One region of the Alteromonas sp. M12 genome, then DNA from elsewhere that is predicted to be linked to it. Evidence: predicted binding sites of a transcription regulator. Region 1 holds the regulator's gene; each other region holds the start of a gene.
What was found. Region 1 encodes LexA, which represses DNA repair genes until DNA is damaged. Its sites were predicted from a motif close to TACTGTATNNNNATACAGTA; they were not measured.

Region 2: the regulator LexA is predicted to act here: its motif matches at 1,680-1,699, upstream of recA (recombinase RecA).
Region 3: the regulator LexA is predicted to act here: its motif matches at 2,196-2,215, upstream of imuA (translesion DNA synthesis-associated protein ImuA).
Region 4: the regulator LexA is predicted to act here: its motif matches at 1,718-1,737, upstream of VUI23_RS17710 (class IIb bacteriocin, lactobin A/cerein 7B family).

Annotation. Positions count from the first base shown of each region.
Region 1 covers NZ_CP144164.1:4,829,275-4,837,266, reverse strand. Annotated here, with positions in the region: gene ilvA (threonine ammonia-lyase, biosynthetic) at 1-430, shown strand, start outside; gene plsB (glycerol-3-phosphate 1-O-acyltransferase PlsB) at 493-2,943, opposite strand; gene VUI23_RS20785 (PEP-CTERM sorting domain-containing protein) at 3,367-4,227, shown strand; gene lexA (transcriptional repressor LexA) at 4,396-5,019, shown strand; gene coxB (cytochrome c oxidase subunit II) at 5,515-6,660, shown strand; gene ctaD (cytochrome c oxidase subunit I) at 6,672-7,992, shown strand, end outside.
Region 2 covers NZ_CP144164.1:1,095,045-1,103,036, reverse strand. Annotated here, with positions in the region: gene VUI23_RS04660 (PA2169 family four-helix-bundle protein) at 1-184, opposite strand, end outside; gene recA (recombinase RecA) at 552-1,586, opposite strand; gene pncC (nicotinamide-nucleotide amidase) at 1,798-2,283, opposite strand; gene mutS (DNA mismatch repair protein MutS) at 2,449-5,028, shown strand; gene VUI23_RS04640 (CTP synthase) at 5,216-6,847, shown strand; gene eno (phosphopyruvate hydratase) at 6,955-7,992, shown strand, end outside.
Region 3 covers NZ_CP144164.1:58,322-66,313, reverse strand. Annotated here, with positions in the region: gene VUI23_RS00270 (DUF885 domain-containing protein) at 1-1,586, shown strand, start outside; gene VUI23_RS00265 (EVE domain-containing protein) at 1,632-2,099, opposite strand; gene imuA (translesion DNA synthesis-associated protein ImuA) at 2,373-3,053, shown strand; gene VUI23_RS00255 (DNA polymerase Y family protein) at 3,055-4,509, shown strand; gene VUI23_RS00250 (error-prone DNA polymerase) at 4,545-7,619, shown strand; gene VUI23_RS00245 (thioesterase family protein) at 7,646-7,992, opposite strand, start outside.
Region 4 covers NZ_CP144164.1:4,133,954-4,141,945, reverse strand. Annotated here, with positions in the region: gene VUI23_RS17730 (GspE/PulE family protein) at 1-673, opposite strand, end outside; gene VUI23_RS17725 (hypothetical protein) at 736-948, opposite strand; gene VUI23_RS17720 (hypothetical protein) at 953-1,165, opposite strand; gene VUI23_RS17715 (hypothetical protein) at 1,239-1,394, opposite strand; gene VUI23_RS17710 (class IIb bacteriocin, lactobin A/cerein 7B family) at 1,410-1,577, opposite strand; gene rpsJ (30S ribosomal protein S10) at 2,037-2,348, shown strand; gene rplC (50S ribosomal protein L3) at 2,367-3,005, shown strand; gene rplD (50S ribosomal protein L4) at 3,023-3,628, shown strand; gene rplW (50S ribosomal protein L23) at 3,625-3,927, shown strand; gene rplB (50S ribosomal protein L2) at 3,942-4,766, shown strand; gene rpsS (30S ribosomal protein S19) at 4,782-5,057, shown strand; gene rplV (50S ribosomal protein L22) at 5,069-5,398, shown strand; gene rpsC (30S ribosomal protein S3) at 5,409-6,110, shown strand; gene rplP (50S ribosomal protein L16) at 6,116-6,529, shown strand; gene rpmC (50S ribosomal protein L29) at 6,529-6,717, shown strand; gene rpsQ (30S ribosomal protein S17) at 6,717-6,977, shown strand; gene VUI23_RS17650 (transporter substrate-binding domain-containing protein) at 7,137-7,904, shown strand.

The sequences.
Region 1 (7,992 bases):
AGCACATATATTCGTTGGGATAAAATTGCGCTTTGGACGGGAAGAGTATCATCAATTAGAAAAGCTGCTTACAGATAGTGGTTATCAATGTTTTGATTTGTCTGAAAATGAAATGGCAAAGTTACATGTGCGTTACATGGTAGGCGGCCGTCCTCCCACGTTACTCAATGAGCATATTTTCTCATTTGAGTTTCCAGAATATCCAGGGGCATTGATGAAATTTTTGAATACCCTTGGAGAGTCATGGAATATTACCTTGTTTCATTATCGGAATCATGGTGCAGCGGAAGGTTTAGTGCTTGCGGGCTTTGATTTACCCGAAGGCGCCAGAGCGGATTTTGACCAGCATTTAGATAAACTTGGCTACCAATATAATGAACAGACAAGTAATCCAGCTTATCAGTTCTTTTTATCCGATTTAGGCAAGTAATTGCGCTTGGTATAAAATAAAGGCTCCTAAGTAGGAGCCTTTATTATTTGTTGCCTAGCATATTAGTTTTGCAATGCGTAGAGCTTCTCTAGACGTTGAGCGATCTCTGGCGCAATCAAAGCAATGATATCTTGACGCAATTTTTCACTGGTTTCTGAATGTTGCAATTGCCCATCTTCGCTATCTGCTAAAAGTTGATTTTCCTTAAGTGCATTAACAAAGGTTGCTAACACGTTTTTATCGAAAAATTCAGGTGAACTAATACCATGGAGTGCGGCTAATCGTTCTGCAAATTTAGCACTTTGACGTTCTAATGCGGCACGACTCATTTTCTTTTCTTTGGCTAACAAAGATAACACTAGCGCATAACGCTGCAAGGTTTCTTGCACGCAGCGATTTAGCAACCACAGCGAATAAAAAGACTGCGCTGTTGGATGTGCAGGCGCCAAATTACCTCCGACGGTGACTATCATGCCCATTTCCAACATGCTTTCAATCAGACCTTCCACGTATTCCTGTGCTTGCTCAGGAGACATGTAAAGAAACCATTCACGTTGTAGCATTGGATACAAACGCATAATCAGATCAAGCAGCTTAGTTTTTTCGATTCCATTGTGCGCAAAAACGATAGCGGCAATTAATCCAGGAATGGCGAACAGGTGCAAAATATTATTGCGATAGTAAGTTAAGGTAACGGCATTGCGCTGCTCTAACGAAATAATCTTGCCAAAACTATCTTCAGATACATTCATTTTCCCTAGTTTCAGGGTTTGCTCTACAATTTCATGGCCGTTTTTGTCTGGTAAGCTAACCAGTTCACTGTAGGGGGATAACTTTAAGAGGTGAAGATAATCGTCGACTGCCTGCTCTAACTCTTTTTGGCCCATCGCGTTTTTCTTGGCAGAGAGCAAACACAATGCACACAGTGACATACCACTAATGGCTGCCGTTTGGTTGATTCGTACCATCACTTGGTTAGCAAGAATATTGACAGTGGGAGTAAGCCAACTGGGTTTTTTATCTACTTCACTATTTTGGGCGTCACGCCAGTTAGGTACTTGTTCATCAAGGAAGTTATTGAGCTGTATGGGTTCGCCAAAATTAAGAAATCCGTGGCCGTAATTCTTTAACTTTCTAACCACTGAAAACAGTCCAAAAACAGATTCTTTTTTCTTGGTATTGCCCTTTAGCTCACTTAGATAACTGCCTACTTCCATGACGTGTTCATATCCAATGTAAACCGGAACTATACTCACTGGACGATTCACTCCTTTGATCATCGCTTGTAACGTCATGGCCAACATACCCGTTTTCGGTGGTAACAACCTTCCTGTGCGGCTGCGTCCGCCTTCGGCATAATATTTAACTGAATACCCTTTGTTGAATAATAGCTCTAGATATTCACGGAACACGCTAGTATAGAGTTTATTACCGGCAAAACTGCGGCGTAGAAAGAAAGCCCCACCCTTTCGGAAAATCCCGCCCACAGGCCAAAAGTTTAGATTAATACCTGCAGCGATATGCGGTGTCACTAACCCTTGATGGTAAATTGCGTAGGTTAACAGCAGATAATCCATGTGGCTGCGGTGGCAGGGAACGTAAATAATTTCATGGCCATTTTGTGCCAATTTTCTCACTTTGTCGGCGTGGCCAACTTCGATCCCATCGTATATTTTGTTCCAAATACGGGTTAATACCCTGTCTCCAAAGCGGATCAAACCTTCACGATAATCTGCAGCAATTTCGTTTATATAAGATTTAGCGTTTGCTTTGGCTTTAGACAAAGGAATTTTCTTTTGTCTAGATTCTTCGTTGATTGCATTGATAACTGACACAGAACCAAGAATCGAATTGTATAACTCTTGTTTTTCTAACAGCATTGGGCCGTTAAATGCTTGTCTTTTGCGGTGAAAGTGGGTGCCTGCTAGGCGAATTAATTTGTGCGCGATTTCAGACTCAGTACCAGGTAATTTGGTCATGTCTTTAGACGATACAGCTTTACTATAAGACACGAAATTATCGCGACCTAAAAATAACACGATAAAAAATTTGCGTAACCAACTCGGTGATGCCTTGTCGGCTAACAGATCTGCTAATCCGTTGGATTTTCTGCCTGGTGCGCGACCCCAAAAAACAGTAACCGGCACAATTTGTAAATCGAGATCTGCGTTGTCTTTGTGAAGTTGAAATAAATGGGTTAAATCTGCTGCTATTTTGGTTCCTTTGATCTTCCTACCAATAACAGATTGAGGTTGCTCAAGAAATACACTGGCGCTGTGCTCTTCTCCACCTATGAGAATTTTCTTGGTAGGGCTGGGTAAGTCCACTTTCTTAGTCGACATTTTAAGCGCAAGTTGGTCAGTAATAGAGTGAGTTCTGAGCAAGTAAACTATAGGTTTACTTTTATCTATACCCAGCTCACTTTCAATGTCTGTTGGAATACTATTGACTTTGACCAGCCATTTTACGGGAAAAGCAAAAATCGAAAGCAGCAAATTATGCAGCCAATCCATATTATATAACACCTTGAGGTTTCGAAATCGTTAAAAGCATAGCATGAAGAACGGAATTCTGTTCATGTTTGCACACCAAAACACGCAGACTAACGACTCTTGAGTCGTACTGCTATTTTATATTGTTAGCGCATCTAAAGTCATCTTGTTTAGTAGCATTATCATATTTCAAATCAATTTCTATTAACTTCGCAATTGTCAGAAAATACTTCCGGTAATAAAAATATCCAATATGAGGTTTGGCTTAATATTTTGTCAGTTAATTTTACACATCAAAGTAGTGATTTAAATTCATTCAATCTAACTTGCTGAAAAGTATTGAGTTTACATTTAGGCATAAAGTGTGCTTACTTTTTGCACAGTTGCAGGATGTATCTATAAAAAGATTCAAAAATTGAGTTCCTAATAATGGAGAAAGGGTCAATGAATAAAAAAATGATAAAAAGTGTAAGTTCTTTGCTTTTAACAGGAGCACTCGCATTTTCTTCTACTATTTCTAACGCAGCAGAGATTCTAGTAGTCGATGAGGGAGGTCGTTTATCCGGCGGTGGTTGGACAGACTTATTCCAAACTACTTTTGGCGATAATCTAACAGTGATTAATAGTTGGGGTGTTGCGCCAACGGATATGTCAGCCTATGATATTGTATGGGATGGCGGATTTTTATCTGATCCAGGGGCAGCCATCGGTCAAAATGTTATCGACTTCGTTAACGGCGGTGGTGGTTTCTACGGTCAAACTGAACGACCTTGCTGTGAAACTCATAATGATTGGGTACAAAATATTTTCTCAACGCTTACTGGTGATGTTGCGATGCAGTTTGGCGGTGCAGGTGATTCTACTTCAAGCGAAACAGGTACTTTCCTAACACCTGATACGACTATTCTGGTTGGACCTAACGATATTCGTAATACGACATTTGATATCGACGCACCTGGACAATTATTTGTATCAGATCCTTCTAAAGTGTTTGCAGCCCAAGTAGCTGCAGACGGTTTTAACATTGGTGTTGCTTATGCCACGTCTGATTTAGTAAACAATGCAGGTCGTATCGTAACGATCAGTGATATTGACTGGCTAACTGGAATTTCTACAGAAGAAGCGCTTGCTTTAGAAAATATTCGTTCGTTTTTATTAGCGGGTGAGTCACTTCCTCCTGGTTGTGGTCAAGACCCAACTTTGCCTGAATGTCAGAACCCAGGTGTACCTGTTCCTGAACCTTCAACATTAGGTGTGTTGGCTTTAGGACTATTCGGTTTGAGAATGGCTTCACGTAGAACATAATTAATTCGATATATTTGTTAGAATATAAGAGGTTACTTTTAAGTAGCCTCTTTTTTTGTATCAATTTAATTTATTCTTAGATTAAAACATCAATCAACAAACAAAGTTTGTTTTATCTTCGTAACTGTATATACTAACAGTTAAACTGTATAGAAAAACAGGCTGTTTATGCGTCCACTAACTCCACGACAAAGCGAAATTCTCGAATTAATTAAAGCCACTATGTTGGCTACAGGTATGCCACCTACCCGTGCTGAAATTGCGCGACAATTAGGTTTTAAATCAGCTAATGCGGCAGAAGAGCACTTAAAAGCTCTGGCGCGTAAGGGGGTCATTGAAATTCTACCTGGCACATCTAGAGGGATTAAACTTAATGTTCCCCTAGAAGATGATTTGGAAGAAGTTGGCTTACCTTTGATTGGCCGTGTTGCTGCGGGTGAACCTATACTGGCGGAAGAGCATGTTGAATGTCATTACAAAGTCGATCCTGATCTATTTAAACCCAGTGCCGATTTTTTGCTTAGAGTAAGCGGTATGAGTATGAAGGATATCGGCATTTTGGATGGTGACCTGCTGGCAGTTCATCGTACAACCGATGTTCACAATGGTCAGGTAGTTGTGGCAAGAGTCGATGAAGACGTTACTGTTAAACGTCTTGAAAAGCGTGGTAGAGAAGTGATTCTGCATGCTGAAAACGATGAATTTAACCCTATTAAAGTGGATCTAGCGTCGCAACCTTTTAATATTGAAGGTATTGCTGTGGGCGTTATTCGCAACGCTGATTGGATGTAATTACGCGGTTGATTGCAAAGTTCTTTAAAAAAGGTGACCTATTTGGTCACCTTTTTTATTATTTTGAATGTTAGTTTTCTAAAACTGCGAACCACGATTTCTCTATTTTGTATTCTGCCAGTGAATACATTTTCTGTTCAAAAAATATCCTAAAAAATCCATTTCAGAATGTCTAGTTATTCTCCGAGCGAGCATTTTTGTTTTTTGCGGATGGAAAATTACCGATTTTAATATCTTTAGTAACCAAAGCTATTTGCAATTGATATAAAAAATAACTTTTTTGCCTATTTTGATTGAAAATCAACCGGTTGTTTATAATTTTAACAAAAAACACTAGACGTTAGACTTTAGTTGAGTAATTCTTATACTAGTTTTTACAGCTTCATAACATTTAGATCCCAAGTCATTTACCATAGCTGAGTTTTTTGCGGTTGTTTACTCTGCTTTGCTCCTTTGGGAACGGCTTAAATCAACAGGAGGTGTTGAGTGAAAAAGATATGGTCCGGCATATTGGTAATACTGACCAGTCTAATTGCATTTACAGTATCTGCAGATTCGACTTCGACTGCTGATCAGTATCAATTGAATTTGCGCAAAGGTGCGACTGAAATCAGTGGACAAGTTTATGATCTGCACATGCTCATGTTTTTCATATGTGTAGTCATTGCAGTATTAGTGTTTGGTGTCATGTTTTGGAGCATGATTTTCCACCGTAAATCTCGCGGTGCTAAACCTGCTAACTTTCATGAGAGTGTGAAAGTTGAAATCGCTTGGACAATAATTCCTTTTATCATTCTTGTCGTAATGGCATTCCCAGCGGCTAAAACCTTGATTGCAATGGAAGATCCCGAAAACTCAGAAGTAACTGTTCTTGTTACTGGGTCTCAATGGAAATGGCATTACAAGTACATGGAAAACGACGTTGAATATTATTCTGTGATGGCAACTCAGCAAGAACAGATAAACAACAAGTTTGAAAAAGGCCATAACTACCTCTTAGAAGTTGATCGTCCTTTGGTTATTCCAACAGGCAAAAAGGTGCGTTTCTTGGTTACCTCGGATGATGTGATTCATTCTTGGTGGGTTCCTGACTTTGCCGTTAAAAAAGATGCTAATCCCGGTTTTATCAATGAAGCCTGGGCAAATGTGATTGAACCTGGTGTATACCGTGGTCAATGTGCAGAGCTTTGCGGGAAAGATCATGGATTCATGCCAATAGTTGTGGTAGCCAAAGAACCCGCTGAATATGAAGAATGGATAAACACGCAAGAAGAAATACAGCGCAAAGCGAAAGAAGAAGAGCAAAGATTGTTGGCCATGAATATGAGCATGGAAGAGCTAATGAGCACTGGTGAGCAAGTATATATGCGCGCTTGTGCAGCTTGTCACCAGCCAAATGGTCAAGGTTTGCCAGGGGTCTTCCCCGCATTGGCTGGAAGCCAAATGGTTCTGGCTGATATGCCTGCGCACATTGAAATCGTTGTAAACGGTAAGACGGGTACTGCCATGCAAGCTTTTGCAAAACAATTAACTATGAGTGAGCTGGCAGCAGTTATCACTTATGAACGTAATGCTTGGGGTAACAATACCGGTGACATGGTCCAAGCTAAAGATGTTAACGCCGTAATTACAGGTCAATAGGAGGAGCGGTTATGAGCACAGCGACGACAGAACTAGATCACGATGACCATCACCATCATGCTCCCAGCGGCATAAAACGTTGGTTATTTACTACGAACCATAAAGACATAGGTACGCTGTATCTGTGGTTTGCATTCATCATGTTTTTAACTGGTGGTGCCATGGCTATGGTAATTCGTGCTGAATTATTTCAGCCTGGATTACAAATAGTTGAACCGAATTTCTTTAATCAGATGACGACAGTCCATGGACTTATCATGGTATTTGGGGCTGTTATGCCTGCATTTACCGGATTAGCCAACTGGCTGGTTCCGATGATGATTGGTGCGCCGGATATGGCTCTACCAAGAATGAATAACTGGAGCTTCTGGATTTTGCCAATGGCATTTACCATTTTGTTAGCTTCGTTGTTTATGGAAGGTGGCGGTCCAGCATTTGGTTGGACTTTCTATGCGCCCTTGTCTACAACATACAGTAATGACACCACAGCGTTATTCGTTTTCTCGGTCCATATTATGGGGATTTCATCCATCATGGGAGCGATTAACGTCATTGTAACTATCTTCAACATGCGAGCCCCTGGCATGACTTGGATGAAGATGCCGTTGTTCGTGTGGACATGGTTAATTACTGCATTCTTGCTGATCGCCGTTATGCCTGTTTTAGCGGGTGCGGTGACCATGGTACTAACCGATAAGTTCTTCGGCACTAGTTTCTTTAATGCTGCTGGTGGCGGTGATCCGGTTATGTTCCAACACATATTTTGGTTCTTCGGACACCCTGAAGTTTATATTATGATTCTTCCGGCATTCGGTATTATTTCCGCAATTGTGCCGACCTTCTCCCGTAAAAAACTGTTTGGTTACGCGTCTATGGTATATGCAACTACGTCAATTGCGTTGTTGTCTTTTATCGTTTGGGCGCACCACATGTTTACCACGGGGATGCCAGTGGGGGCCGAGCTGTTCTTTATGTTCGCCACTATGCTGATATCGGTGCCCACAGGGGTGAAGGTCTTCAACTGGGTAGCCACTATGTGGCGGGGTTCCTTGTCATTTGAGGTGCCAATGTTGTTTGCCTTAGCCTTTATTGTGTTATTTACCATTGGTGGTCTTTCGGGCTTGATGTTGGCGATAACACCTGTGGATTTCCAATATCACGATACCTATTTTGTCGTCGCTCACTTCCATTATGTATTAGTAACAGGCGCAATATTTTCGATTATGGCAGCGGTCTACTATTGGCTGCCTAAATGGACTGGGAAGATGTTCGATATCACATTGGCTAAATGGCATTTCTGGTGTTCATTGATTTCCGTTAATGTTCTGTTTT
Region 2 (7,992 bases), 1.3 Mb from region 1:
CTGCAATAGCAAAAGGCTGAAGTGCTTCGATTGCGGCTTTTTTCTCAAACATCATTCTCGCAAACACTTGCTTTACAGACTCATGGGTTGCTGTATCTATACTTTCTTCATAAAAATCTGCGCCTGCTTTTAGCACTTCAATCACGTCTGCTACTTTGTTCACTTGTTTTACTTCATTACTCATAAAAATCTCCTATTAATGACTTAAAGAAATAACCAAAGTTAATCATTGGTTGTTGAGTTACGCACTAAGGTAAATGCAGAAACCACACCATTTCTTAAAAACAGTTAGTAGAAGTTAAAACAGCACCATAAAAAATCAATTTTATTAATAAATATCAAATAGATATAAAAATAATAAAAAACAAAATGATTGAGACAAGAAGCCAGAAATATAAAAATTAAGTAGGCTTTATTTTGCTAATGTAAAAAATTTACTCGAAAATTGGAAAGATTACATTGTTGGGATATTGAAAGGGAGGAAAATTAAAAAACCCCGCTAAATAAATTAGCGGGGAACTCACGCTTAGGGGATGTGTATAAGGTTAGGGTTACAACACATCCTCAGAAGCTACAGGATCTTCTGGTTTGACTGTTTTAGACAGCAACAACTCTGCTCTCAGACGCTTCTCGATATCGTCAGCCATATCAGTATGTTCTTTCAAATACTTAACCACGTTGGCTTTTCCTTGACCGATACGTTCGCCATTGTAGCTATACCAAGCTCCAGCCTTCTCAACAAACTTTTGCTTAACACCCAAATCAATAAGTTCGGCTTCTTTACAAATACCTTGGCCATATAGAATTTGGAATTCAGCCTGTTTAAATGGAGGTGCGACTTTGTTTTTAACAACTTTCACACGGGTTTCATTACCAACCACTTCATCACCGTCTTTAATCGCGCCGATACGTCTAATATCTAATCTTACAGAGGCATAGAACTTAAGTGCATTACCACCAGTTGTGGTTTCAGGCGAACCAAACATAACGCCAATTTTCATACGAATTTGGTTAATGAAGATTACCAAAGTATTTGAACGTTTAATGTTACCCGTTAATTTACGTAGCGCTTGTGACATCAGACGTGCTTGTAAACCAACATGAGAATCACCCATATCACCTTCGATCTCAGCTTTAGGCGTTAACGCTGCCACTGAGTCAACGACTACAACATCTACTGCGCCAGAACGAACTAACATATCGCAGATTTCCAATGCTTGTTCACCGGTATCTGGCTGCGAAACCAAAAGATCATCGATGTTTACCCCTAACTTTCCTGCATAGACAGGATCCAAGGCATGCTCTGCATCAACAAACGCACAGGTTTTACCCATTTTTTGCGCTTCAGCAATAGCTTGCAAAGTTAGCGTTGTTTTACCTGATGATTCAGGACCATATATCTCAACGACTCGTCCACAAGGAAGACCGCCTATTCCCAACGCGATATCAATCGTCAAAGAACCTGTTGAAATAGCTTCAATATCTAAAGCTTGGTTGTCTCCGAGGCGCATAATTGCACCTTTACCAAATTGTTTTTCAATCTGCCCTAGAGCAGCTGATAATGCGCGAGATTTATTATCGTCCATCGGAATGTCCTTCGAAAATAGCGTGATAAATTAAACAAGGGTTCAACGAACTTACTTATTAGTAACTTGACGTTAAGTTTATGCCCAGAAGTATACTGTATGATTATACAGTTACAAGTACAGTTTTACTTTTTTTACGAATTTCTGCTTTTGAAAGTTAAAAATACTATCCAAAGTTATTCAGCGTAACTATCTAAATACATGTTTAGACTTAGCTAATTCGTTGGCTAGTCTGTTGCAATGCAAATTCAATGGCCTGAAGTCTTACTTGATGCCGATCCCCAGAAAAAATCTGCTTTTCAGTAGAAATATCACCGTTGATAAAAAAACCAAACCAAACTAAACCAACGGGTTTATCTTCAGTTCCCCCATCCGGTCCTGCAATTCCACTAATAGAAACCCCAATTTCTGCTTGCGATTTTAGTGCGCATCCAGAGGCCATCTGCTCAACCGTTTGTTGAGACACTGCGCCAAATGACATCAAGACTTCTTGTCTCACTCCTAATAAAGATTGTTTAGCTTCATTAGAATAGGTAACAAAAGACTGTTTAAACCACTCAGAGCTTCCCGCAACACTGGTGATTGCAAAGGCGACACCGCCCCCTGTACAAGACTCTGCGCTACTAATCGTCCAACCTTTGCTTTTTAGCTGTTGTCCAAGTTGTTGGGAAACCCGCTCTATAGATTCGGTTAACATAATGCAAATATGCTCCATTTCAATGTTTATCTGGCAGATTGTACTAACAACTGCTAGAAAAAAAACCCATACTTCTTATAATGCCCAATTGTTTTTAATTGCCTTAATTCGATTAAGTTATTTATTCCGAACATAACCTCAACCTGCAAAGAGATCGCAACCTCAATGAGTAATAGCGTTAAACAGTCTGATCTAGATAGTCACACCCCTATGATGCGTCAATATTTAACAATAAAGGCGGAGCATCCAGACATTCTTTTGTTTTATCGAATGGGGGATTTTTATGAGCTGTTTTTTGACGACGCTAAAAAAGCATCCGAGTTATTGGATATTTCTCTTACTGCCAGAGGCAAATCTGGTGGTAATGCTATTCCTATGGCTGGCGTGCCTTATCATGCAGTTGAAAATTACCTAGCCCGTTTAGTAAAAATGGGACAGTCAGTGGCCATTGTTGAACAAGTTGGAGATCCGGCGACCAGCAAAGGCCCAGTGGAAAGACAAGTACAGCGTATTGTGACCCCTGGAACCGTGACTGATGAAGCCTTGTTAGAAGATAAACAAGACAATTTACTAGCCGCCGTTTTTGCCCGTAAAGAGGTGTTTGGTGTGGCGATTCTAGATATAACAAGTGGCCGTTTTAGTATTTCTGAATTGTCTGGAGAAGAAGCGCTTTTAGCCGAATTACAGCGCTGTAACCCGGCAGAATTACTTTACCCTGAAGGGTTTAGTCACCTGCACTTAATTGACAACCGAGCTGGACTGCGTCGCCGTCCAGTTTGGGAATTTGATTTTCAAACCGCCAGCAATCAACTGAATCAGCAATTTGGTACCACTGAACTAAATGGCTTTGGAATTCAAGACGCAAAAATTGCCATATGCGCTGCAGGTTGTATTGTTCAATATGTTAAAGATACGCAACGTTCTGCCCTGCCCCACATACGCAAAATACAATTACAAAACCATAACGATACCGTGTTGATGGATGCTGCCACTCGTCGCAATTTAGAATTAACCTTGAATTTGTCTGGCGGCGTTGAGCATACTTTAGCAAGCATCTTAGATTTTACTGTCACGCCAATGGGCAGTCGCTTGTTGAAACGTTGGATTCAAACCCCGATTCGCGACTTGCAGGTAATAAATAGCCGTCAACAACAAATACAAGCCTTACACCAAAGCGAATACGAAGACTTACGCGACATGCTGAAGTCGGTTGGCGATATGGAACGCTGCTTAGCAAGGTTGGCGTTACGTTCAGCGCGACCAAGAGATTTCTCTCGGTTGAGCAACGCATTTGACATGCTGCCAGAAATTCAAAACAAGTTAGCCGATTTAGGTTCAAATTTTCAGACGTTGAGTACAAATATCAACAACTTTCCTGAATTTAGTGACTTATTGAATAAAGCCATTATTGCTAATCCTCCGGTATTAATCCGTGATGGAGGTGTAATCGCTCCTGGTTACAATGAAGAGTTAGATGATTTACGAAACTTAGCAAAAGGAGCAACAGACTACCTTGAGCAATTGGAAATCAGAGAAAAAGAACGCACCGGCATTCACTCGCTAAAAGTCAATTATAACAAGGTTCATGGATACTATATTGAAGTCAGTCGCAGTTACGCGGATCAAGTACCTGCAGATTATGTGCGCCGCCAAACCCTCAAGAATAATGAGCGTTATATCATTCCTGAGCTCAAGGAACACGAAGATAAAGTCCTTACCAGTCAAGGACGCGCATTAGCCTTAGAAAAACAATTGTATGAACAGTTGTTTGATTTATTGTTACCGCAACTCAATGAACTCATGGCATGCGCTATGGGATTAGCTGAACTCGACGTAATTTGTAATTTAGCTCAAAGAGCTGATGCCTTAGACTTACATTGTCCTGAAATGAGTGAAGAGACGGGAATATTTTACGAACAAGGTCGCCACCCTGTAGTAGAAAATGTTATGAAAACCCCTTTTATCGCCAACCCGTTAGCCATGACACCAACAAGACGGATGTTAATTATTACGGGGCCTAATATGGGTGGTAAATCAACCTATATGAGGCAAACAGCTTTAATAGTGCTTATGGCATATATAGGCTCATTTGTACCGGCACAGCAAGCAGTAATCGGCCCGATAGATAGAATTTTCACCCGTATTGGTGCTTCAGATGATCTCGCTTCCGGCCGTTCGACTTTCATGGTTGAGATGACCGAAACCGCTAATATTTTAAACAATGCAACGGCTAACAGTTTAGTGTTGATGGACGAAATTGGTCGCGGTACCAGTACTTATGATGGCCTGTCGTTAGCTTGGGCATGCGCCGAATATCTCGCCTCACAAATTAACGCCTACACACTTTTTGCCACCCATTACTTTGAGTTAACAAAGTTAGCTGCAGAACTTGAATCCTTGGCCAATGTGCATCTTGATGCTGTTGAGCACAATGACGAAATTCGTTTTATGCATGCTGTACAAGAAGGACCTGCCAACCGCAGTTACGGTTTGCAAGTAGCGCAATTAGCAGGTGTGCCCAAAAGTGTTATTCGCTCAGCCAAAGCGAAACTCGCAATTTTGGAGAAACAACCAAATATAGAAGTTGATGAACTAACAGTAAGTAATCACTCACAGCAATTAGACTTATTGGATTCTGTAGATGAGTTACGGATTAAATTAAGGCAAATTGACCCCGATGAATTGACGCCTAAAGAAGCATTGGCACTACTTTATTCATTGAAAGAAATCAGTAACCAATCCTAAGTATTTGATAGTTATTCGCGGCATATAGATTTAGATTATTTCATATCAAAATTTGTCGCGCTTAATTGAAAAAGTTCGTTGTATGGACAGGCAGCTTTCCGTATACTGTTGAGCCGTCCATACGCCGAAAATTTATCGGTCCCTTGGTCAAGTATTCTTATTCAACTCCAAACGTCTTAGGTTACACATGACACATTATATTTTCGTCACAGGTGGTGTCGTTTCATCACTTGGAAAAGGTATTGCCGCAGCTTCGTTAGCTGCAATCCTCGAAGCTAGAGGATTGAAAGTTACGATGCTCAAATTGGACCCATATATTAACGTGGATCCGGGCACCATGAGCCCCATCCAACACGGCGAAGTATTTGTTACCGATGACGGTGCAGAAACAGATTTAGATTTAGGTCATTACGAGCGCTTTATTCGCACCCGCATGACCAAGCGTAATAACTTCACCACTGGTCGCGTATACGAAGAAGTGTTAAAACGTGAAAGACGTGGTGATTATCTTGGTGCAACTATTCAGGTTATTCCACATATTACTAATGAAATAAAGCGCCGCGTAATCGAAGGTGCCGAAGGGGTAGATGTCGCGATTGTTGAAATTGGTGGCACTGTTGGAGATATTGAATCACAACCGTTTCTCGAAGCAATTCGTCAGTTGGGAGCAGAGCTTGGTCGCGAGCGTGCAATGTACATGCACCTAACACTAGTTCCTTATATGGCTGCTTCTGGAGAGGTGAAAACGAAACCCACTCAGCATTCAGTTAAAGAATTACGTTCTATCGGTATCCAACCGGATATTCTGGTTTGCCGTTCAGAAAGCGCCCTTCCCTCAAACGAACGCCAAAAGATCGCATTGTTCACGAACGTCCCCGATAAAGCAGTTATTGGCCTTAAAGATGTTGATAGTATTTATCGAATTCCAGCGGGATTAAAAGCCCAAGGAATGGATGAGTTAGTGGTTAAACGTTTTGGTTTGGACTGCCCTGAAGCTGATTTAACTGAATGGGAACAGGTTTTATACGCAGAATCAAATCCAACTGGCGAAGTAAACATTGGGATGATTGGTAAATACGTAGAATTACCCGATGCTTATAAATCAGTTAACGAAGCGTTAAAACATGCCGGCCTTAAAAACCGCTTATCAGTTAATATCCGTTATATCGATTCCCAAGACATTGAAAGCAAGGGCGAAGCTGTGTTACATGATCTTGACGCTATTCTGGTCCCTGGCGGGTTTGGTGAACGAGGAATTGAAGGTAAAATTGCCGCGGCGAAATATGCTCGCGAAAACAAAATACCTTATTTAGGCATATGTTTAGGTATGCAGGTGGCGTTAATCGAATATGCTAGAAATGTGACTGGCATGGCCGATGCTAACAGCACCGAATTTAATCCAGAAACGCCTTTCCCAGTGGTGGGTTTGATCACTGAGTGGCAGGAAACTGACGGTAGCACAGAGGTCAGAGATGAAAGTTCTGATCTTGGTGGTACAATGCGTCTGGGTAGTCAATTGTGTCATTTGATTCCAGATACAAAGGTTCAACAGACCTATGGTAATACAGAAATTTATGAGCGCCATAGACACCGTTATGAAGTGAACAACAACCTACGTAGCGAAATCGAAGCGTCAGGATTGGTTGTATCTGGTTTATCAACTGATAAACGTTTGGTGGAGGTAATTGAATTGCCTGACCACCCATGGTTTATAGCTGGCCAATTTCACCCTGAATTTAACTCTACACCCCGTGACGGCCACCCATTATTTACTGGGTTTGTGCACGCCGCTGGTGAATACCATAAAAATAATAATTAAAGAAAAATCAAGCGCCTATTCGCATAATCATAAAATATAGTTCCATTAGGGGTTATATTGTGCGTGTGCTTAGAACGTAAATTAAACATTTTTATAAGGCAACAAAAATGGCAAAAATCAGCAAGATTATTGGCCGTGAGGTAATGGACTCGCGTGGTAACCCAACTGTAGAGGCAGACGTATATTTAGAAAGTGGTGCCTGGGGCAGAGCATGCGCGCCATCTGGTGCATCTACTGGTTCTCGCGAAGCTTTGGAATTGCGCGATGGTGACAAATCTAGATATCTAGGAAAAGGCGTTTTAAAAGCCGTAGCTGCAGTAAACGGTGATATTCAAACATCTTTGCTAGGCAAAGATGCGCTAGACCAACGTGCAGTAGATCAAATTATGATCGATTTAGACGGCACCGAAAATAAAGAACAATTTGGTGCTAACGCCATTTTGGCGGTTTCTCTAGCAGTGGCAAAAGCTGCGGCGATGGAGAAGAAAATACCGTTATATCAACATATTTCAGAACTTAACGGAACACCAGGACAATATTCAATGCCGGTTCCAATGATGAATATCATCAACGGTGGTGAACATGCTGATAACAACGTCGATATTCAAGAATTTATGGTTCAGCCTGTAGGCGCACCTAACTTCCGTGAAGCGCTACGCATGGGTGCTGAAATCTTCCACAGCTTGAAAAAAGTATTGTCTGCAAAAGGTTTAAGTACTGCAGTTGGCGACGAAGGTGGCTTTGCTCCGAATTTGAGCTCTAATGAAGAAGCTCTTAAAGTTATCATTCAAGCCGTTGAAAGTGCTGGTTATGTGATGGATAAGGACGTTACTCTTGCCCTTGATTGTGCATCATCTGAGTTTTACGTAGATGGTCAGTACAATATGAAAGGTGAAGGTAAAATCTTTAACTCAGAAGAGTTCAGTGATTACCTAGCGGACCTATCAGCTAAATATCCAATTATCTCAATTGAAGATGGTTTGGATGAAAGCGATTGGGATGGTTGGGCTTACCTAACCGGTAAAATTGGCGATAAAATTCAACTAGTTGGTGATGACTTGTTCGTAACCAATACTAAAATTTTAAAACGCGGTATCGACAATGGTGTAGGTAACTCTATCCTCATTAAGTTTAACCAAATTGGT
Region 3 (7,992 bases), 240 kb from region 1:
AACTTGCCGATATTTCGCCTGATGGGCTCGCCAAACAAAACTCTCAATTCAAAAAATTCTTAAACCAACTAGACCAAATAGATAAACAGCAGTTAGCTCGAACAGATCAAATTAATTTGCTGATGCAGCGTTATCGGGTGCAAAATTATGTCGATGAATATCGTTTCAACGCACATTATGTACCGTTAACGTCGGAGTACGGTTTTCATAGTGCAATGGCTGGACTCCCCCGTTCGAGTCGCTTCGCGGATCTAAAAGACTACCAAAATTATCTCACTCGACTTCGTTTAATCCCCGCTTATTTTGCGCAACAAATTGCGTGGATGAAAAAAGGGATGGAAGTGGGAATGGTTCAACCCAAAGCGGTTATGCTGGGTTTTGAAAAGTCGGTAGAGAGTTTTTTTAACAGTCAGGTAGAAGAAAATACATTTTACAGCCCCTTCCTAAAAATCGATGATATCAATGTTTCTGAGGCACAAAAACGTGCATTAATAATAGAAGCGAAGCAAGTTATCAAACAAGATGTTATGGGTGCTTATCAACACTTTTACGATTTTTTAGTCACCGATTATATTCCTAAAGCAAAGTCAGATGTGGCTTCTAAGTCTTGGCCTAACGGCGAACAGATGTACCAAAATCGCGCCCAATATTATACCACTACAGATCTTTCAGTGGATGAAATCCATCAACTGGGATTAACAGAAGTAGCGCGTATACGAGCCCAAATGCAGAACATTGTGGATGAATTAGAGTTCCAAGGTAGTATTAATGAATTTATCCAATTCTTACGTACCGACCCGCAATTTTATGCAAAAACGCCAGTTGAACTGTTGAAACACGCATCTTACGTAGCTAAACGCATGGATGCACAGTTGCCTAAGCTGTTTTATAAGCTACCTCGTACTCCTTACGGCGTAGCCCCCGTTCCTGATGCCATTGCACCGAAATACACCACAGGCAGATATGTATCACCAAGGCGTGACGATGAACCTGGTTATTACTGGGTAAACACCTACGCATTAGATAAACGACCTTTATATGCTATCCCTGCACTGACAATGCATGAAGCGGTTCCGGGCCATCATTTACAAATCTCACTTGCATCAGAGATGAGTGATTTACCAAATGTACGTCGTTACACTTACATTTCAGCTTTTGGTGAAGGCTGGGGCTTGTACTCTGAGTTTCTGGGCAAAGAAGTGGGAATTTATCAAACACCCTACGAAGAATTTGGTCGCTTGAGTTATGAAATGTGGCGAGCGTGCCGTTTGGTGGTTGATACCGGTATGCACATAAAAGGTTGGTCGCGACAGCGCGCTTTAGATTATATGCTAGAGAATACAGCGCTTTCAGAACACAACGTGACCACTGAAATCGACCGTTATATCTCTTGGCCAGCACAGGCGCTAGCCTATAAAATTGGCGAGTTAGAGATTAAAAAATTACGCGCTGAAGCTGAAGAAGCCCTTGGTGATAAGTTTGATTTACGTGCATTTCATGATGCAGTGTTGGAGTACGGCTCTATCCCACTGTCTGTACTTAGAGAAAATATTGCTTTATTTATTGAACAACAGAAAAAGTCATAATTTGTAAAATATGCAGAGCTTCAATGCTCTGCAATCTATTTTTAATTAAAGTTCGTTACACTCTTTAAGCAAATAAGCGAATTCTTCTGCATTCACGGGCATAATAGACAAACGATGGCCTTTTTGAACCAGGCCAATTTGTTGTATCTGCGGCATCGCCTTTATGCTTTTTAAGCTCAGGATTTGATTGAATTTTTTAACCAATTTAACATCCACCATATACCATCTAGGCTGCTCAGGATCTGATTTCGGATCATAGTATTTTGACTCTGGGTCAAACTGAGTATGATCTGGATAAGCGCCCTTCACCACTTCGGCCAAACCTGCTATTCCGACATTTTTACAACTAGAATGATATATGAATACTTGATCACCAAGTTGCACTTTATCCCGCAAAAAGTTGCGAGCCTGATAATTACGAATACCATCCCAATGCTCTGTTTGATTGGCCTTATTCGCTAAATCGTCGATGCTAAATGCATCTGGTTCACTCTTAAATAACCAATAATTCATAACCTACCTTTTATGCTCTTTGGTACTACAGCGGTCCATCATAATAACTATTGCTTCAACTTACAGCAAAACTTGCATCTATGAAATTGATCAATATACTGTACATAAATACAGTATAAATTATACCTGTTTATTATGCTCGATAATAAAATTGTTATGGATAGTAGAGCGGGGGTTTGCACGTAATAGCGGACTATTTTTAGAACCTCCAACGCCGTAGGCGTAAAAATAGCATTGTCGAGATGCGGTACTTATCCGGAGTTTAAGTTATTTATGAACACACTATTGGAACAACTAAAAAATAAACGCTTAGTATGGCAAGGCAATCAACAAGAACAGTGCCTGACCTCCGAAAGTACAGGTTATGAAGAACTTGATGAAGCACTTCAAGGCGGCTTCCCACAATCGGGAATGATTGATATCCATACTCCCATAGGCATCGGCGAATTACGTTTGTTATTGCCAGCTTTGCGATATCGTCAGCAGCATAAGCGCTTATTGGTGTTTATTGCGCCTCCGATGCAAATTAACGGAGAAATGTTGGCGGAATTTGGGATCACACTTGAACAGGTTCTAATTGTTCAACCAAATAGTGCAGAGCATGCGCTTTGGAGTGCCGAGCAATGCCTTAAGAGCGGCTGCTGCCATAGTGTCCTAATGTGGCATCAACAGCTTGAAATCGCCCAAACCAAACGTCTACAACTAGCCGCTGAACAAGGTGACGCTTTACATTTTGTAGTGCGTCAAAATCGACAATTAAGTTTGTCGTTACCGGTGAGCCTAGCGATGAAACTCAGTGCTCATGAACAGGGCTTAGAGGTGCAAATTACCAAACGTAAAGGCGGTTGGCCAGCCCAGCCATTTAATCTCAATATGAGCCACATTTGGCCTGAATTAGCACTCAACCAACGCGCCACTAATGTGCTGACATTTCCACGGGCTAAAGTCAGCTAATATGCAATCTCTTTGGTTATATTTACACTTTCCTCATTTGCAATTAGACAGTGTATGTCATGCAATTCCATCGCCTCAGCAAAGGCGTGTTGAAGACACTAGCGGGCAGATCAATACTCAGCACTCATTGGTCATATTGCATCATCAAACAAATTGCGTATTGCAATTAAATCAAGCTGCTATTGATGCCGGTATTCGCACAGGAATGGGATTGGGAACCGCCGCGGCACTAGATCAACACCTCCAGGTGTTGCCCTATAAAAGTGATATAGAGCAAAAAAAATTAGTTGAGATAGCCGAACACTTGTATCTAGTCACCTCTGATATCTGTCTGTTTCCGCCAAATGGCTTGCTGTTACGAATACACAATATGCTGATGTTGTACGGCGGACTTAATGGCTATTGGCGGGTTGTTAAAAACCAACTAAAAGAGTTCCAGGTAAAATATTATTATGCCAGCGGACAATCCCCTTATGCCGCTCGCATCCTAGCCCGTACCGCATGGAATCAGGTCAGTGACCATCTTCCTATGCTGCAACATCAAATTGGCATACGCCAACTGACTGACTCTGAACTAGATAAAAAAACCGTGAGCAAATTAGCCCGAGTTGGTATCCACAGTCTTGCAGATTTGATGGCATTACCACTAAAAGATGTCGCCAAGCGTTTTGATATAGATTTGGTGACTTACTTGGGTAGACTAAGTGGTGAATTTCATCATCCAATGGATTTCTACCATCCCCAATCTAAGTTTCAACGTTACTTAGAACTACTTTATGAGATAAGTCATACCGACACACTTCTATCACCAATAAAACTGTTGTTAACTGCATTAGAGCAGTTTTTAAAAATACGGGATTTGCTTACTCAGAAGATTATTTTTACTTTCTATCAACGAGATAATAAAGCACTCACCTTAGAGGTAGGTTCTGCGCAAGGAGAATACCAAGCTGACAAGTGGGTTAATCTTAGCATATTGAAATTGGACAACTTAGTTTTACAAGCGCCCATATTTGCACTAGAGCTAAGTACCGCCGAAACCCAATTACGTAGCCCCGATAAAGGCGATTTATTCAGTGCCAGCAAGGGTACTCTCACGTATTTACAATTAATCTCATTGCTACAAGCCAAGCTAGGAGAAGAGGCGATTTCGAAGGTGATGTTAGATGATGATTTTCGCCCCGAAAAAGTAAATAAATATGTGCAACCCCAACTGGAAACAACACCTAAACATATTTCGACCTACCCATTACGACCAAGCTTTATGCTGCAAACACCACAACCATTAACAGAAAAAGTATCCATCATACATGGGCCAGAACGCATAAGTACTGGATGGTGGGACAACCAAGCAATCACCCGAGACTATTTCATCGCGCGTAATCAACATGGCCAGTGGCTATGGATATATCGTACCAGTAATAGCTTGTGGTTTGCCCATGGTTTTTTTAGCTAACGTGCTCGTTAAAAAGATAAGTTAGAGACCAATCTATGGCCTACGCTGAGTTATTCTGCCAGTCTAATTTTAGCTTTTTGCATGGTGCTTCCCATCCTCAGGAACTCATTCAACAAGCGCATTTTTTAGGCTATGAAGCAATAGCAATTACTGATGAATGTTCTGTTGCAGGCGTAGTAAGGGCTTACACCGAAATTAAAGATCACAAGCTTGCAATTAAACTCATCGTAGGCAGTTATTTTAAACTAGATGACAGCTTGCGGTGTGTTTTGTTATGCCCTAACCGGGAAGCTTATGCTGAATTATGTCGAATCATTACAAATGCTAGACGACGCTCACCTAAAGGTGAATATAGCTTGGCTAAATGGGATCTTAAAACCATTAAACATTGCTTAATGTTGTGGCTGCCCAATGGCAAACTAAATGTTGATGAACCTTGGGCAAATTGGTTAAAAAAGCACTATAAAAATCGTTTATGGATCGCCGCCCAACGTCACCTCACTGCCAATGAGCAATCGATGCTCGACCATTATGAAAAGCTCAGCCAGTTATTTGATCTTCCAATCTGTGCTTGCGGCGGTGTGCTAATGCACAATCCAAGTCGCCTCCCTTTACAGCATCTGCTCAGCGCCATCAAACACGGTACTACGGTGGCCGCGCTTGGTCGTAAACTACTATCCAATAGTGAACGTTGTTTACGTAGTCATGACAAGCTCAACAAGCTTTTCAAACGGAGTTGGCTGGATAACTCAGTAGAAGTTGCCCGTATGTGCAATTTTAATATGCGAGAGCTGCGATATGAGTATCCTGCAGAACTTATTCCTGAAGGAAAATCCCCCCAACAACACCTTAGAGACTTAGTCGAAGTAGGTATTCAAAAACGCTTTCCAGAAGGCATAAAACCTGACATTCGTAATATTATTGAAAAAGAATTGGTACTCATTGAGGAACAAGAATATGAATTCTTTTTTCTCACTATTTATGATGTAGTGCAATTTGCGCAGTCTCAACAGATTTTATATCAAGGACGGGGTTCGGCGGCGAATTCCGTAGTTTGTTATTGTTTAGAGATCACTTCTGTCGATCCTCGTCAAATTAACGTGCTATTTGAACGCTTCATTTCCAAAGAGCGAGATGAGCCCCCTGATATTGATGTCGACTTTGAACACCAACGCAGAGAAGAGGTAATTCAATATATCTATACTAAATATGGACGGGAACGCACCGCCATAGCGGCAACCGTATCCTGCTACCGTTTCAAAAGTGCGTTACGGGAAGTGGGTAAGGCATTGGGGATAAACGAAACCCAGCTAGACTTTTTTATTAAAAATATTAACCGTCGAGACAGCGGTCTAAATTGGCAGGCACAAATTGCCGAATTAGGTCTAGATCCTGCCTCAGTAAAAGGTAAACACTTCATCTCTTTGGTCAATGAAATAATGGGTTTTCCAAGACACCTATCCCAACATGTAGGAGGTTTTATTATTTCATCAGGTCCTTTATATCAGCTTGTACCTATTGAAAATGCGGCCATGGCAGAGCGCAGCGTCATACAATGGGATAAAGACGATCTGGAAAGCCTAGGATTATTGAAAGTCGATGTGTTGGCCTTAGGTATGCTCACTGCCATTCGTAAATCTTTTCAATTAGTCGAAAAGCACTATGGTCACTCCCTCAGCATAGCGCAGATCACCAAACTCGAAGATGATCCACAAGTCTACAAAATGATTCAACAAGCCGATACGGTTGGGGTTTTTCAAATCGAATCCCGTGCGCAAATGAGCATGCTGCCTCGCCTTAAGCCGAAAACCTATTATGATTTGGTGATTCAAATTGCGATTGTCAGGCCTGGGCCTATCCAAGGTGACATGGTTCATCCATTTTTACGCAGACGTGATGGCAAGGAGCCTATCGAATATCCCTCAGAAGAAGTCGCTGGGGTGCTTAGTCGAACCATGGGTGTACCCATTTTTCAGGAGCAGGTTATTCAACTGGCTATGGTCGCTGCTGGTTTTAGCGGTGGCGAAGCCGATCAACTTAGACGAGCAATGGCAAGTTGGAAGAAAAACGGACAACTCATGCAATTCCAACACAAACTCATCAATGGCATGCTTGAACGAGGTTATACGCAAGATTATGCCCAACGTATATTCAACCAAATATGTGGCTTTGGTGAATATGGGTTTCCGGAGTCCCACTCGGCATCATTTGCGGTACTTGCCTACGTGTCATCTTGGCTTAAGTATTATTACCCGCAGGCATTTTACGTGGGTCTGTTGAATAGTTGGCCCATGGGTTTTTATCCACCAGCACAATTAATTCAAGACGCGAAACGCCATCACATTAAGATACTCCCCATCTGCATCAATCACTCTGATTATGATCATATCTTGCAAAAAGATGGGGACACCTTCGCCATACGTCTAGGATTACGCATGATCAAAGGGTTGTCGAAGAGTGCTGCACAACTACTGGTTAATCAACGCCCCCAAAACGGCTATAAATCTGTTGTTGAACTAAAACAGTTGTCAGTTCAGCGCGATCATATGGAAGCCCTTGCCAGCGCCAATGCACTATCCTCACTGGCCCAGAATCGCTATAAAGCACGCTGGGCATTAATGGAGAGTGAGTCGGAATTACCCTTGTTCAAAAATCAGGAACAATCATTCTTATTTGATGTTGCACCAACAGATGTAGAGGAAATGGTTGAAGACTATGCGGCAACAAGCATGTCGTTAACCCATCATCCGATAAAATTATTACGTAATGCGGGGAAATTAGGTAAGTACACAGCGGCAAAGCAATTGGCTGAAAAGCAGCATAAATCTGTAGTCAATGTTATCGGTGTGGTCATTGGTAGACAAGCACCAGGCACCGCAGCAGGAGTAACCTTTATTACCTTAGAAGATGATACGGGTTGTTGCAATGTAGTGGTATGGCAGGCTACCGCTCGGGCACAAAAAAAGGCTTTTTTAAAATCAAAAATAATCAAAGTTAGCGGTATTTTGGAGCGTGGCGATGGTGATGTCACTCATATCATTGCAGGGAAAATTACTGACTTGAGTCACTTACTGGAAGATTTAAATACCACTTCCAGAGATTTCCATTGAAGACTGATTAACGTCAATAAAACGGACTACTCAACCTGAATCAATTTAAGGGCTTCAAGAATATTCGAAGGAATAGCAGTACTCTTGTTAGATTGTTGTTCAACAAACACATGCACAAAATGACCTTGTGCTGACGGTGAACTCTCTCCCTCAACAAAAATTCCAATTTCATAGGTAACCGAGCTATTGCCTAAACGAGAAACTCGCAAACCAATTTGCAAAGATTGTGGATACGCAATGGCAGAAAAGTACTGACATTTTGATTCAACAACAAAGCCCACCACTGCATCGCTATGAATATTCAAACCGCCTTCTTCAATTAAATAACGGTTAACTGCAGTGTCGAAATAAGCGTAATACTGAACATTATTAA
Region 4 (7,992 bases), 700 kb from region 1:
ATGCATTACCCAATTCATCTTCAGGGATACGGGCTTCTGATACCATGCGTTGGATTAACTGGCGGATATCTTTACTGGATTCAGTAAATTGTTTGAGATCTTTTTCAGACATCAATTTGCGATGAACAAGATAATCAAACGGATTACTGGTGCCACCTAACTCATAACGAAATTTATTGCCTAATATTTCTGACAACGAATTCGCTAAGCGCAGGTCGGCATCACCAAAGGAACCTACTTTTTTATTAATAATCTGCATTACGCCCATCAACACGCCGGCGTTCAAAATCGGCACACAAATGATATTTTCAGTTTTAAAGGAACTGTTTTTATCAAATTTGTCGGCAAACTTTAGGCGAGGATGTATTTCCGCGAGCTCTTGCGCATTATAAGGATCACTAATCAATAATGGTTTTTGACTCAGTGCAACATACCCAGCTATGGACTGGGGACTGATAGGAACTTTAATTTGAAGTGTCTCTTTACCCGTTTTAAAACGGGCAACCAAGTCTTGATGTTGACGCCTGCGTTGAAAAATACTCATACGCTGAGCTTCAAACAAATTCAGAATAATCGGTTCCAATTGCTGATAAGCATCCATCAATGAAGGATGTGCTTCTAACAATCTGTCTATTTTTTGAAGAGTCTCTTCAATAACAAGTTCTGTTGCCATCTACTACGGTCAGTGTCATTACTTATTCCCTAACTATAACTGAGTGTAATCATTAACAAAACCTAAGATTTAGATTGCTTCTCATCGGACTCGCTTGGTTTCACATTTTGGTTGAATAAAAAGCCCATAATGCTTAACAGCATTGCGCCATGCATAATAGGATTTGCGAGTATATCAGTTCCTTGTCCATACCAGTCACCGATTGCCTGTATGAAGGCGAATCCAATCGCTATATAAAATATCCAATTTATAAAGGTGATTAATTTAGGTGGCATATTATTAGCCTTCATTGCTATCTGTTTTTGAGGATTTTTCTGTTGTGTACTCATTGAACAAAAAACCGCAGATGATATAGAGCAAAGCGGTTTGTAAATTGGGATTAGTTGACATATCAATATCATTCACAATCCAACTATAAGTCGCACTCCAGAGATTAGTAGCTATCATAAAAAATAAAATAGCATTGGCGAATATTATAAATTTACGGTCCATAACACTTCCTTAAAAATTTTTGTTTTATAAAAAATAAAAGGGGAGGCATATCCCCTTCTATCATTGAGCTAAATCAGTGGAATAAGTTATATATGGAGATCCCAAGTTGGTAACCAGCTTTTCCTCCGAACACATACCCAACACCGTAGCCGATAGCGTAACCTGTGACTTCGTTGTCGGGCATTCCTCCTGAAACTTCTACCAATTCAATTTTATTTAATTCGATCATAAAAGCTCCTTTTAATTAATGAGTAGCATCATACCAACCGAAACCAAGCCCTCTGCCAAATGCCATGAGCCCCGGTAGGCTGTTAATATAGCCTACCGCTGACATGCCGGCGCCAAAAGCCACAACTAAAGGGGCTACACCACCATTCACTTCTTCTAATTGCATTACATTCAATTCTCGCATTTGCGAATTCCTTTTGATTAATTAAAATTCGTCGTATGGCTAAACATCACCTACGAACTCTTTATTGCGCTAATGTGGTTGTTAATACTTTCCTACATCAATGCAATATCAAAAGGTTAGTGAAATGGTAACTAAAATACACCTGTCCCTTGGTACAGTTTTTTATCGCTATTATTTCTCTTAATTGTTGTACTTATAAAAAAACCTTCTAAACTCGACTTTTATTAGTAATAGGCGTTGCAATAAATCTTCACACATGTATAATTCGCGCCCACTCGCCCTGATGGGTAGTGATTTCAGCCCTATCAATAATTAACCATGTAAGTGGGGAGTTTGAGAAAAAGCTGAAATATTATGAACAAGACCCCAATTGTGGGTCATCGGTTTACATGCATCCTCCCACCTAATGAAAGGTTGGTGTGGATGGTTTTTTTTGTTCTTTCGATTGGAGCTTAATCGATGCCAAATCAAAGAATTCGTATTCGTTTGAAAGCGTTTGATCACAAGTTGATCGATCAGTCTACGGCTGAAATCGTTGAAACTGCGAAACGTACAGGTGCTCAGGTTAGCGGTCCTATTCCACTACCTACTCGCAAGGAACGCTATACAATATTGGTTTCACCTCACGTGAATAAAGACGCACGTGATCAGTATGAAATCCGTACACATAAGCGTTTGGTAGATATCATTGAACCAACTGATAAAACAGTTGATGCATTGATGAGATTGGACTTGGCTGCCGGTGTTGATGTTCAAATCAGCCTGGGCTAACAAGAGAGGGTTTTAACAATGGCGATTGGTCTTATCGGTCGTAAAGTAGGAATGACGCGTATCTTCACTGAAGATGGTGTTTCAATTCCTGTGACTGTTATAGAAGCGACCCCAAACCGTGTGACTCAGTTACGTACTGAAGAAACAGATGGGTATCGCGCGCTACAAGTAACCGCTGGTGATAAAAAAGCAAACCGCGTTAATAAAGCTTCAGCAGGTCATTTTGCTAAAGCTGGCGTGGAAGCGGGCCGTGGTTTATGGGAGTTTCGTTTAGACAGCAACGAAGGCGAAGGTATTGAAGTAGGCAGTGAAATTACTGTTGAAATCTTTACTGAAGCTACAAAAGTTGATGTTGCAGGAACTTCTAAAGGTAAAGGTTTTGCCGGTGCTATCAAACGTTGGAACTTTAGTCACCAACGTATGACACATGGTAACTCTTTGTCTCACCGTGCTCCTGGTTCGATTGGCCAAAACCAATCTCCAGGTAAAGTTTTCAAAGGGAAGAAAATGGCTGGCCAATTAGGCAATAAAGCTGTGACTACTCAATCTTTGGAATTAGTACGTGTTGACGCAGAGAACAACCTTCTTCTAATCAAAGGTGCAGTACCTGGTGCTCCAGGCAGTGACGTTATCGTCAAGCCTGCAGTTAAAGCGTAACGTCTGGGAGTTAAGTGATGGAATTAGTATTGAAAGACGCGAATAGCGCTCTTGAAGTCTCCGAAGCAACCTTTGGACGTGATTTTAACGAAGCGCTAGTACACCAAGTAGTAGTGGCTTACGGTGCAGGTGCCCGTCAGGGTTCTAAAGCACAAAAAACACGCTCTGAAGTTAGAGGCGGTGGCAAGAAGCCTTGGCGTCAAAAAGGTACAGGTCGTGCCCGTGCTGGTACAATCCGCAGCCCAATTTGGGTTGGTGGTGGCCGTGCGTTTGCAGCCAAACCTCAAGATCACAGTCAAAAAGTAAATAAAAAGATGTACCGTGGAGCTATTCGTAGCATCCTTTCTGAATTGGTACGTCAAGATCGCTTGATTGTGGTAGAAAAATTTGGTGTTGATGCACCTAAAACAAAAGCATTGATTGCTAAGCTTGACGAACTTGAGCTTAACGACGTGTTAATCGTAACGTCAGAAGTAGAAGAGAACTTGTTCTTGGCTGCTCGTAACTTGTATAAAGTTGACGTTCGTGATGTTCAAGGCATTGACCCAGTAAGCTTAATTGCATTCGAAAAAGTGTTAATCACTGCCGATGCAGTTAAACAGCTAGAGGAGTCGTTAGCATGATCTCTGAAGAGCGTTTACTTAAGGTGCTTTTAGCACCGCATGTTTCTGAAAAATCAACCATGGCTGCTGAAGGCAACAACGCTGTTGTTTTCAAAGTCGTAAAAGACGCAAACAAAGCTGAAATCAAAGCGGCAGTTGAAAAACTGTTTGAAGTTGAAGTTAGCAGCGTTCGTACCTTAAACGTGAAGGGTAAAACCAAGCGTCACGGTCAGTCTTTTGGTAAGCGTAACGACTGGAAAAAAGCATACGTTGTGCTTAAAGAAGGTCAAGACATCGACTTCGTCGGTGGCGAAGCTTAAGAAGGGGATTTGATATGCCATTATTAAAAGCTAAGCCGACTTCTGCTGGTCGTCGTCACGTAGTTCAGGTTACAAATCCTGATCTACATAAAGGCGCACCTTACGCACCATTGCTTGAGAAAAACAGCAAGTCTGGTGGTCGTAACAACAATGGTCGCATTACTGTGCGTCACATTGGTGGTGGTCACAAACAGCATTATCGTTTAATTGACTTCAAACGTAACAAAGATGGCATTCCAGCCAAAATTGAACGTTTGGAATACGATCCTAACCGTTCAGCTAATATTGCACTTGTGCTTTATGCTGATGGTGAGCGTCGTTATATTCTTGCTCCGAAAGGTGCTCAAGCTGGACAACCTATACAGTCTGGCGCTGATGCTCCAATCAAAGCGGGTAACGCCATGCCAATGCGTAACATCCCAGTAGGTACAACTGTACACGCTATTGAGATGAAGCCTGGTAAAGGTGCTCAAATTGCTCGTTCTGCAGGACAATATGCACAAATATTAGCGCGTGCCGAAGGTTATGTAACACTTCGTCTACGTTCTGGTGAAGTACGCAGAGTTCTAGCCGATTGCCGCGCCACTATTGGTGAAGTTGGTAACGCTGAACACATGCTACGTTCACTGGGTAAAGCTGGTGCAACACGTTGGCGCGGTGTGCGTCCAACAGTTCGTGGTGTAGCCATGAACCCAGTAGATCACCCACATGGTGGTGGTGAAGGTCGTACCTCTGGTGGCCGTCATCCAGTTTCACCTTGGGGTGTACCAACTAAGGGTAAGAAAACCCGTAGTAACAAGCGTACCGATAAACTTATCGTACGTCGTCGTAACAAGTAACAGCGAGGATTCACCATGCCACGTTCTCTCAAGAAAGGTCCATTTATTGACCTGCACTTGCTGAAGAAGGTAGAGGCTGCAGTGGAAAAGGGCGAAAAGAAACCAATTAAGACTTGGTCTCGTCGCTCCATGATCATCCCAGATATGATTGGGTTGACCATTGCGGTCCATAACGGTCGCCAGCACGTACCTGTTTTCGTCTCTGACGAAATGGTTGGCCATAAGTTGGGCGAATTTGCTCCAACGCGTACTTACCGCGGCCATGTCGCGGATAAGAAAGCGAAGAGATAAGAGGAAAAATTATGGAAGCTTTAGCTAAACATCGTTTTGCCCGTTCTTCGGCTCAAAAAGCACGCTTGGTTGCAGATCAAATTCGCGGTTTACACGTTGAAAAGGCGCTTGAAGTTCTGACTTATAGTCCGAAGAAAAGTGCTGCTCTAGTCAAAAAAGTACTAGAGTCTGCGATTGCGAACGCTGAACACAATGAAGGCGCAGACATCGATGAGTTGACTGTCGCAAAAATCTTCGTTGATGAAGGCCCAACTATGAAGCGTATCAAGCCAAGAGCCAAAGGCCGAGCTGATCGTATCTTTAAACGCAGCAGTCATATCACTGTTGTAGTAGCGGACTAGGAGATTAGAAATGGGACAGAAGGTACATCCTACAGGTATACGCCTGGGTATCAGCAAACCATGGACGTCTACTTGGTACGCTAACACAGCGGAATATGCAGACAACCTGTTTAATGATCACCAGGTACGTAAATACCTGACTAAAGAATTGAAAAACGCGTCTCTTTCAAAAATCGTTATCGAGCGCCCAGCAAAAAGCATACGTGTGACTATTCACACAGCTCGCCCTGGTGTTGTAATCGGTAAGAAAGGCGAAGATGTAGAGAAGCTTCGCAAATTTGTATCTAAGCTAGCCGGTGTGCCAGCTCAGATCAATATTGCTGAAGTGCGTAAACCTGAACTAGATGGCCAGCTTGTTGCTGACAGTATTTCTAGCCAATTAGAACGTCGCGTAATGTTCCGTCGTGCTATGAAGCGTGCTGTACAGAATGCAATGCGTCTTGGCGCTAAAGGTATCAAGGTTGAAGTAAGCGGTCGTTTGGGCGGAGCAGAAATTGCACGTTCAGAATGGTATCGTGAAGGTCGTGTACCACTACACACTTTCCGTGCTGATATCGACTATGCAACTTCAGAAGCTTTGACTACTTACGGCATCATTGGCGTAAAAGTTTGGATCTTCAAAGGTGAAGTACTAGGCGGATTGCCTCTTACGCAAGAGCAACCTGCTCAAGCACCTAAGAAGAAAGGCCGTTCTGCTAAGCGTGAGGGCTAATAATTATGTTACAACCTAAACGTATGAAATTCCGCAAAATGCATAAAGGTCGCAACCGCGGCATGGCAGTTGCGGGCGGCAAAGTTAGCTTTGGTACTTACGGATTGAAATCAATTGGCCGTGGTCGTATGACTGCTCGTCAAATTGAAGCAGCCCGTCGTGCTATGACTCGTCACGTTAAACGTCAAGGTAAAATTTGGATACGAGTTTTCCCTGACAAGCCAATTACTGAGAAGCCTCTAGAAGTGCGTCAAGGTAAAGGTAAAGGTAACGTTGAGTACTGGGTATGCCAAATTCAACCGGGCCGTGTGTTATATGAGATGGAAGGTGTTCCAGAATCATTGGCTCGCGAAGCGTTTGAATTGGCAGCGGCTAAATTGCCATTTAAAACAACCTTTGTAACTCGGACGGTGATGTAATGAAAGCTGAACTGAAAGCCAAAAACGTAGAAGAATTGAACGCAGAGTTGTTAAACCTTCTTCGCGAACAGTTTAACCTACGTATGCAGCACAGCACTGGACAGTTGGAAAAGACTGACCAGCTACGTAAAGTGCGTCGTAACATTGCGCGTGTTAAAACCATTCTGACTGAAAAGGCTGATAGCTAATGACTGAACAACAAATTCGTACAGTTCGCGGTCGTGTGGTAAGCAACAAGATGGATAAAACCATTACTGTTGTTGTTGAACGTTTCGTAAAACACCCTATTTATGGGAAGTTCCAAAAGCGTTCGACTAAACTTCACGCCCATGACGAAACTAACCAGTGTAACGAAGGTGACGTAGTAACTATTACTGAATGTCGTCCTTTGTCAAAGTCTAAAAACTGGACTTTGGTTGACGTAGTGACTAAAGCTACTGCTATTTAAGTAGAGCTTTACGTAAAATTAGAAAGCCGCTCATTGAGCGGCTTTTTTGTTTTCGGCTTATATTAAAAAATGATCATCAAACTGCCTATCATTAAAATAAGTGTAAACTTGGACAAGACTATGGCTATACTGTGGAGGTCTTAAATTTAAAATAATTATATGATTAAAGCTGTTCGAATAATTGTGATGCTTATTGTCGCCACATCGCCTTTGCGCGTCATGGCAGACACCTTTGTATCCCACTGCCGGGATTTTCCGCCGGAATTATATTTTGATGGTAAAAAGTGTATAGGTGTTATTCCTGAGCTAGTTGAAGACGTTCTCAACGAGTTAGGTCACGATATAGATTGGATTTATGCACCGTGGATACGATCAATGAAAGAGGCCAAACGCGGTAATGTTGATTTGTTAGTTCGACATTCTATGACCGAGCAGCGTCTGGCTGTTTTAAAGCCGATTAATTACGGGATTAGAAAAAGAACTCTGTCTTTTTTTAAATCCAATGAATTTAAAGGTGATATAACCTCCTACGAAGATTTACAACACGTCAAATTGGGCGCGATTCGTGGTGTTTTTTACTCAGCCGAATTTTCTAAACTTAACCAAGATAAGCTGATATTGGTCGGCAGGACTGAGCAATTAATCGGCATGTTAGAGATGGCAAGAATTGATGTTGTAGTAACTTCACCGTCACACAATATCGATTTATTTGAAGGCCGTTTCGAAAAGGTGTCCTTTGAAGATTCTTTTTTAAATTATTATTACATTAGTATTCCTAGAAATTCTAAAGCAATCCGCTTTTATGATGATATAGCCCGAGTTATGCTTAAGTACCGAAAGACAGGTCAAGTTAATCGGTATTTTCAGAAATATGGGGTATCTGTACCCGAACAAATTTTTTCTGAAAAAGAGGATAAACCATACTAAAATTTCATTCTGAACATCGCATAGTTTTACAATGTTCGTACACTATTATCACTATCTTCAGGAGTTGTCTGCTCGCAACAAATATTTA